Regions from separate parts of the Paraburkholderia caribensis genome, predicted to be linked through region 1. Evidence: riboswitches for the same ligand, from Rfam matches in the RefSeq annotation. Region 1 holds a riboswitch; the other holds the start of a gene.
The links. Region 1 has a riboswitch for cobalamin ahead of cobA (uroporphyrinogen-III C-methyltransferase). Riboswitches for the same ligand answer to the same signal wherever they lie in the genome.
Positions count from the first base shown of each region.

Region 2: it holds a riboswitch for cobalamin, as region 1 does, so the genes downstream of both, C2L66_RS25570 (CbtB domain-containing protein) here and cobA (uroporphyrinogen-III C-methyltransferase) in region 1, are expected to answer to the same signal.

Region 1 covers NZ_CP026102.1:1,152,297-1,156,485, reverse strand. The annotation lists gene cobW (cobalamin biosynthesis protein CobW) at 1-475, opposite strand, end outside; cobalamin riboswitch at 670-938, opposite strand; gene C2L66_RS21645 (hypothetical protein) at 1,092-1,673, opposite strand; cobalamin riboswitch at 1,958-2,232, shown strand; gene cobA (uroporphyrinogen-III C-methyltransferase) at 2,380-3,117, shown strand; gene C2L66_RS21635 (cobalamin biosynthesis protein) at 3,114-3,533, shown strand; gene cobO (cob(I)yrinic acid a,c-diamide adenosyltransferase) at 3,530-4,132, shown strand; gene C2L66_RS21625 (cobyrinate a,c-diamide synthase) at 4,136-4,189, shown strand, end outside.
Region 2 covers NZ_CP026102.1:2,012,208-2,016,396, reverse strand. The annotation lists gene infA (translation initiation factor IF-1) at 1-14, opposite strand, end outside; gene C2L66_RS25590 (hypothetical protein) at 146-433, opposite strand; gene C2L66_RS25585 (hypothetical protein) at 947-1,165, opposite strand; gene C2L66_RS25580 (hypothetical protein) at 1,379-1,777, shown strand; gene C2L66_RS25575 (histidine phosphatase family protein) at 1,793-2,368, opposite strand; cobalamin riboswitch at 2,416-2,570, shown strand; gene C2L66_RS25570 (CbtB domain-containing protein) at 2,615-2,839, shown strand; gene C2L66_RS25565 (CbtA family protein) at 2,861-3,631, shown strand; gene C2L66_RS25560 (LysR family transcriptional regulator) at 3,622-4,189, opposite strand, start outside.

The sequences.
Region 1 (4,189 bases):
GATCGACGGCGACGGGGTCTTCGGCGAATTGACCGCTGGCCACAGCCGGACCGTCCACGACCGTCACGACGGCATCGACGGTGAAGCTGTTCTTGATGGACGGCCAGTTGAAGGCCTGTACGAGCGGCTTCGGCAGCGCGAGGCCCGACGTTTCAATCAGCACGTGATCGATCTGGTCGCGCCGCTCCACCAGTTGCTCCATGACGGGGAAGAACTCTTCCTGCACGGTGCAGCACAGGCAGCCGTTGGCAAGCTCGTATAGCTGGCCTTCCGTTTCGTTGCCGTTTTCATCGCAACCGATGCCACAGCCCTTGAGAATCTCCCCGTCGATGCCCAGCTCGCCGAACTCGTTGACGATCACCGCGATGCGCAGGCCGCCCGCGTGCTGAAGAATGTGACGCATCAACGTCGTTTTGCCGCTGCCGAGAAAGCCCGTGACGATCGTCACCGGAATCTTGCGCATCTGTGTCTGCATGATGGCTCCGCTGCTCGAAACAGGTTCGAGTGACCTCCGCATTGCGCGCCGTCCGGCATGCGCTTTTGCGAGGCTTCAGTGATACATGGGGACGAAAACGGCGCCGCATGCGCGTCGCGCCACCCGAACGACGGGACGCGCAAGCACACTGCGACACATGAGGAACAGTCGACACGGTGCCGCATCCCCGCAGCATGGCGTCGTTTTCTCGGGCCGGTATCCGGGCTGATGAAAGCGCCGCCTCTCCTTCCCGCGCGAGCGTTTTCGCGCAGTGGATTGTCTGCATGGGCCGCTATTGGACGCACATGCAGCGAGGCCGGCTCTGCATCGTCTGCGCGATGCCTTCACCTACCGTTGCGGGGAGCAGCATAGTTTGGCCGGCGGCTGTGCGCACGGCCCGCTATTTCCCGTTTAACTGCGCGCGCAGAGAGCGCACGCGAGCACCAGAGTGCGTGCGAGTTTAGGCCCGGCGGCAGGTAGCGTCAAGGTGAGACGACGACATCAGGGTTGGCCGATGCCGTCGTTCGGTTGCGTGGATCGCAATAGAGAGGGTCCGCCGGCTGCCGCCCTGCGACAGCCGTGGAGAGGCACGACTCAGTGGAGACTGAGTGTGAAATTAGTGCGCAGTAGCTTGCGGCGTGACTTCGATAGCCGTCGCCGACACGAAAACCGCGTGGATCGTGTCGCCGACGTGCAGATCCTTGAGGTCGAAATCCGGCGTGACCTTGATGACCTGCGTCTCGTAGACACCGCGCAGTGTGAGCAGGCGTTTCGCCGGGTCGATCTTCTGCACGGTGGACAGCGTTTCGACCTGATGCAGCGAGTCCCGGCCGTCCGAGCCGCGCACCGTCACCTGCGCATCGACACGCTCACGGATGCCCTTGCCGGCGGGGTCGACCTTTTCGGCCTGGACGAGCAGTGCATTCTTGTACAGCACGTCGACCTTGTCACCTACGCGCAGCTTGTCGAACCCGGGCATCTTGCCGTCCACCAGCATCGTGACCTCGATGCCGTCCTCGCCCTTCAGCGTGACTGCGCGGGCGCCTGCGTCGATGGCGATGATGCGCGCCTTCAGGTGCACGGGCGGCGCCGCTTCCACGAGCTTATCCGCGTCCCGTGCGAGCGAGTCTGCGGCTTGCACTGAGGTCGCCGTGAGCATGGCCGCCAGCAATACCGACGCAATCGCTGTTATTTTCATGTTGATTTTCTCCCTAAAGTTAATCTGCCGGTTCGACGGCAGATGCAGTCAAAAGCGGTGCCCGGCACCGCCAATCCGGATTGGCGTGAAATTTAATTAGGTATCCGATATTTGATACCGGAAAAACGGTCATTCCACTTCCGGTCACTATAAATGACCACCCTTAGGATTTACTACCGACAACACTTGAAAACAGTTTTCGAACTTCTTGGAACACGGTGAGAATCGTCGTCGGGCGAGCCCGTCGCACGGTCCCGCGCCGCCCGCCGGCAGGGCGTGTGTGCTATCGTATCGGCGCATCTGGTGCCCCGCGCTGGCTCGAAGGCCGGCGGGGTTAAACGGGAAACAGGGAAGCGCCTTCACATCGCGGCCGCAACACGGGCGAACCACGCGAAACATGAAGCCGCCAAGCCTGTGCTGTCCCCGCAACGGTCACGCGGCGAGCGGAATGAAGCATGTTTCGCGCAGTGCGTTCAAGGCCACTGCCTGCCATCCGCAGGTGGGAAGGCGAACGCGATGAGCCGCCAGCCCGGATACCGGCCAGTTGCAAGGGGGCGAGAATCTCATCGCCATTCGCTGGAACCGCGGGAAACGGATACCAGCGCCCACGCGCGGCACCGGCTCGAGCAGCCGTCGCGCGTCACAAGCAACATCGCATGACCTGTCACATTCAAGCGCCTGCCCGTGCAGCGGCGCCCTCCTCGCCATGAGCCGCGCCTGGCTGATCGGCGCCGGCCCCGGCGACGTCGAACTGCTGACGCTCAAAGCCGCGCGCACGCTCGCGCTGGCCGACGTCGTGCTGGTCGACGATCTCGTCAATCCCGAGGTCCTGCAGTTCGCGCGCGACGACGCGCAGATCGTCCATGTCGGCAAGCGCGGCGGACAGCAATCCACACCCCAATCCGAAATCGTCGCGATGATGCTCGATCATCTGCGCGCGGGCCGCAGCGTCGCGCGGCTCAAGGGCGGCGACCCATTCGTGTTCGGCCGCGGCGGCGAAGAGCAACAGGCGCTGCAGGCCGCAGGGATTCACGTCGAAATCATCAGCGGAATCACGGCGGGCATCGCCGCGCCCGCTGCCGTCGGCATTCCCGTCACGCATCGCGACCACGCGCAGGGCGTGATCTTCGTCACCGGCCACGGCGCGGGCGAGCACGAGGCGGACTGGCGCGCGCTCGCCGCCACCCACATGACGCTCGTCATCTACATGGGCATGCGGCGGCTCAACGAGATCGTCGACGCGCTGCTGCGCGCCGGCATGCCGCCCGACACGCCCTGCGCCGCCATCGAATCGGCGACGCGCCCCGAGCAACGCCATGTCCGCGCGACGTTGAGCGAGTTCGTGCAGCGCGTCGCGCAGGCGCAGCTCGGTTCACCGTCGATCGTCGTGATCGGCGGCGTCGCGTCGCTCGCGGCGCCCGTCGATGCCGTGCTCAAGCCATGAAGGCGCTGATCGCGGGCATCGGTTGCCGGCGCGGCGTATCGGCCGAACAGATCGAAGCCGCCGTGCGCGACGCGCTTGGCGGCACGCTGCCGTTCGCGGCGCTGACAGCGGTTGCTTCCGTCGATACGAAAGCCGGCGAGCCCGGACTCATCGCATTCTGCGCACGGCACGCGCTGCCGTTGCAAACCTTCACGCGCGCGGCCATCGCCGCGCTCGATGCACCGGTCGCCCCATCGCCGCATGTGCGCGCGCATCTCGGCGTCGACGGCGTTTGCGAGCCGTGCGCGCTGCTCGCCGCGCCAGGCGGCGAACTGCTCGTGCGCAAACAGACCAGCGACGGCGTGACTGTCGCCATCGCGTGCGCTGCCGCACACCCTCATTCCACCGACACAACCAGAATCAAGGAACATCGATGAAGACCGATCCCGAATCGCATGCACGCATGACGCAGCGCCGCCGCGAAGGCCACGAAAAGAAGCAGGCGCAGGCCAACGTCGAGAAGGGGCTGCTGATCGTCAACACGGGCACGGGCAAGGGCAAATCGACGGCGGCCTTCGGCATGGCCGTGCGCGTGCTCGGCCACGGCATGAAACTCGGCGTCGTGCAGTTCATCAAGGGCGCGCTGCATACATCCGAGCGCGATTTTCTCGGCGCGCAGGCGAATTGCGATTTCGTCACGATGGGCGACGGCTATACCTGGAACACGCAGGACCGCGAAGCCGACATGGCGACGGCGCGCAAGGGCTGGAACGAGGCACGCCGCATGATCGAAAGCGGCGAATACCAGATGGTGATTCTCGACGAGCTGAATACCGTGCTGAAGTACGAATATCTTCCGCTCGAAGAAGTGCTCGACGTAGTGAACGCGCGGCCGCAGATGCTGCATGTCGTCATCACGGGCCGCCACGCGCCCGACGCGCTGGTCGACGCCGCCGATCTCGTCACCGAGATGCGCCTCGTCAAGCATCCGTACCGCGAGCAGCATGTGAAAGCGCAACGCGGCGTGGAGTTCTGAACGATGCCCGCGTGCCCCGCTCTCTTCATCAGCGCGCCGGCGTCGGGCCAGGGCAAG
Region 2 (4,189 bases), 860 kb from region 1:
TCTTCTTTCGCCATGCATTACTCCTGGTCGATGAGGGAAGGGTGCGGCGCGCGCGGCGCGCAGCGTAATTTGCGCGGCAGCACGAAGGCTGCCGCGTCGATGCGGTGAGACGATGATGCTGATGCGCGCGTTGCGCTGCGCGAGATCAAAGGTCGGAAACCGTCTGTCCGTCGACCCGGCCGTCGATCACTTGTGCTGCATGCTCCATGCAGGCTATGCGGGCCTTGCCCGCGCCTTCGAACGGCCGGAAATACGACAGGCGGAACACGCGGCCATCGGCGGCGGCGTTCGCGCCGACCCGGCAGATGCGAACCGACGCGTCATAGCCGCTGTCGATCGAATTGCGGTGCGCCACGCCGTTCGCCGTGCGGCGCGGATAGATCAGCGGATGAATTTCGTAGCCCTTGTACGTCTTGATGCCTTGCGTCGTCATATACACAGTCCTGTGATGCGGCTGCCGGCGCGCGTCACTGCAACGGGCAGGCGCGGCGAATAGGCAGCGGGCGGCGCAGCGCCATGGGGCGCGCCGCAATGGAAAAAGTCTCGCGCGAGCCGTATGCGCTGGCTCGGACGCAACCGCGATCAACGCGGAACGGATGGAGAAAAATACGCTGATGCCGCACGGGCAACGAACGTAGCGAATGTCACCCCGTCGGGTTCAGGCGTGCAGCGCGTGGCCGGAGTGACGAAGACCGCCGTGTTGCCGCTGCATGATGTTGCGCGATAACGGGACGGCTGGGATGCAATGCAATCAGTGCAACGCGGCGAAGACGAGAAGACGTTGACGCGTTACGGTGAAGAAGTTGACGGGTGATGCGGGCAGAGCGCTGCGTTAAATATATTATGCCCTAAAAACAGGGCTTTGGGTAGCAGAAACTTTCCCGCGACCGCTTTCGCGGAGCATGCCCGTCTGGCGCGCGGCACCGCGCGCGGCCGCTCGGCGCGCTCAGTCGGCCGTTTGCGTCAAGCGTTTCTGGAGTTCGCGGCTGGCGGCGAGCGGAATGCGCGCATCGTCCCACTTGGCAAGCCATTCGACTTCCTTCGACGTGAAAACCTGGCCGTGGTTGCGCAGCGCGTACTGCAGCGAATCGATGATGTGATTGCGGATGATCTCGGGCGTGCGTGCATCGTCGAGCACGGAACGAAACGCTTCGAGCGTAGCCATCAGTTGCCTCTTTTCGGTGAACGCTTGTGAATGATCTGACTCTTGAGTCTCGTCTTTTATCGCACATCAAAAAGCGCGGTGCCACGCGGTCAAAATTCACGCGGTCAGATGTCCGCAGGCCATGCCGGGTATGCGCTTTGCAACGCGCCCGAGGCGCCTGACGCACTATTCGGCTCGCCATTCCAGACGATTCCAGACAACTCGAGGTCCGCCATGACAATCAGAGCAATCGCGCCGCTCGCGCTATGGACCGTCGCACAACTGGCCGTCGCGGCAACGGGCGATGCATCGTGCGGCGTGCTGGCGGGCGCGGGCGCGTCGGGCGCATCGAGCGTGTCGGCCGCGAGCGGCTTCGCGTTGCGCGACGGCGAGCCCGTCGATTTCATCGCGGGCGGCAAGACGGTGCCGGGCACGCTGCATGTGTTGAAGGACGGCGGCATCTATCGCGCGTACTGGCAGCCGCAAGGCCGCCCCGAGCGCTACGTGCTCGCCAACGCGGGGACGGATGCCGTGCGCCTGATCGCGACGCCGGCGCAGGGCAAGCCCGCCACCGACGGCATGCCTGGCACGACGCTCAATCCGCAGCAGGTGCTGTCGTGTCCGACGCTGTGAGCGCGCGCGGGCGTCTCAGCTTCGACGGTCCGGTGCGGGCCACCACGTCCAGCCGCGCTGATCGCGTTGCAGTTCGACGACGGAAAGGGGCGGCACCTCGATACGCGCGAATCTCGCGGACGGCGCTTGCAGCACATGCATGAGCGCCGCGCGGATCACTCCCGCATGCGTGACGGCGATGACCGTGCCGCGCTGCTCGAACGCATCGAGCCAGCCGCCGACACGCAAGGTCAGCGCATCGAATGATTCGCCGCCATGCGGCGCGGATGACGGATCGCGCGTCCATGTGTCGAGTGCGTTCGTGTCCTCGTTCGCCACGTCGAGCAAACGGCGCCCACGCCAGCGGCCGAAGTCGGCGTCGGCGAGATCCGGTACGATCGTCGCCGCCAGTCCAAGCGCCCGCGCCGTGTCCAGCGCGCACGCAGCGGGGCTGCTGAGCGCGGCATCGGCGTTCAGCAAGCCGGCATGCGATGCGCGAAACGACGTGGCTTCTTCGACCGCGCGGGTATCGAGGGGATCGTCGGCGGGGAACGTGCCCTTGCGTTGCGCGGCCGTCGCCGGGTGGCTGATCAACAACAGGCGTGTGCGCATCGACGGCCTTGGGTCCGGGAAATGGGAAGAAAGAGGGTAAGAAACAGGAGAGCGTTTCGCAGTTTAGCCGTAGAATAGTCGCCACTCGAAGCGCGGAAGCCGGTGCAAGCCCGGCGCGGTCGCGCCACTGTAATCGGCAGCAAATGCGTACACAACAGGCTGTACACAAGCCGGAAGCCAGACCCAAGCTTCGACCTCTCTCATCATTCGACTATCGGGGCGCGTAACCCCAAGGAGATGTCCGTCATGAACGACGCCGTTCTCGACCACGCCGGTCAGACCGATCAACCTGTCATCACCCCCATCCCGCTGCGCGAGCTGCTGCCCTGGATTCTGTTCGGCGGCCTGCTGATGCTGCTCGCGCTCTATTTCGTCGGCGCCGAACAGGGCGCGACTTCGCTGATTCCCGGCATGTACGTGCATGAATTCGTGCACGACGGCCGCCATCTGCTCGGCTTTCCTTGCCACTGATCGCGTAAGGGAGTCATCACCATGGTGGGTAAGTTATTGATGCGAGGGATGCTCGCAGGCATCGTCGCGGGTTTGCTGACGTTCGCCTTTGCGCGCGTGGCAGGCGAGCCGCTCGTCGATACGGCGATCTCGTTCGAAGAAAAGATGCAAACCGCGCACGATCACGGCGACGCCAGCGGCGCTCACGATCATGAAGAAGAACTCGTCAGCCGCGGCACGCAGGCGGGCCTCGGTCTGCTGACGGGCGTCGTCGCATATGGCATGGCGTTCGGCGGGCTGTTCGCGCTGACGTTCGCGTATCTGCATGGACGCGTCGGCCGGCTCGGCGCACGTGCGTTGTCGGCGTGGCTCGCAGTGGGCGCCTATGTCGCCGTCGTGCTGGTGCCGACCATCAAGTATCCGGCGAATCCGCCTTCCGTGGGCGATCCGGAAACCATCGGCATGCGCACGGGGCTGTTCTTCCTGATGATCGTCACGTCGCTCGTCGTGGCGGTGTTCTCGATGAAAGTCCGCAAGCACCTGGTGTCGCGGCTCGGCGTGTGGAACGCGTCGATCGTGGGCGGAATCGTGTTCGTCGCGATCATCGCCGCGATCCAGATCGCGCTGCCGACGGTCAACGAAGTGCCCGAAGCGTTCCCCGCCGTCGTGCTGTGGAAGTTCCGCTTCACGGCGCTCGGCATGCAGGCAATCATGTGGGCCACGATCGGCCTGTTGTTCGGGGCACTGGTCGAGCGCAGCGAACGCATCGCGCGCGCATCGGCTGCATCGGCGCGCAACTCGGCTTATCTGTAACGCTGCTTTTCCGCGTCTGCGCCTGAATGCGCAGACGCGCGGCTCTCTTCCCCGTTTCGTTCCGCTCGCCGCTTCCAGGCAATCTCCAGAAACCGCGCCAGACATGGGTTGCGGTTCGACGGCGACCAGACGAGCATTTGCGAAATCGTCGGCGCGTCGTCGAGCGGTCTGAAGACGACGCCTACGAGTTGCGCCTTGCGCATCGACTCCGGCACCAGCGCGATCCCCACGCCTTCGTCGACGAGACTCAACACTGTCTGCTGCAACTGCACTTCGAAGCGCACATCGGGCGCGAAACCGCCTTGCGCGCAATGATCGACGATGGTCGCGCGCAGGCTCGGCGACACGGCTTCCGACGCCATCACGAACGGCTCGCGCGCGAGCTGCGCGATCTTCAGTTGATGCGCGCAGGCGAGCGGATGCTCGCGCGACAACGCGACGCATAGCGGCTCGGTGAAGATCGCGCGGGTGTCGAGATCCTTGCTTTGCGCGCCCGGAAACATGATTGCGGCGTCGATCTGCCCGCTCAGCACCTGCGGCGCCAGATCATTCGATACG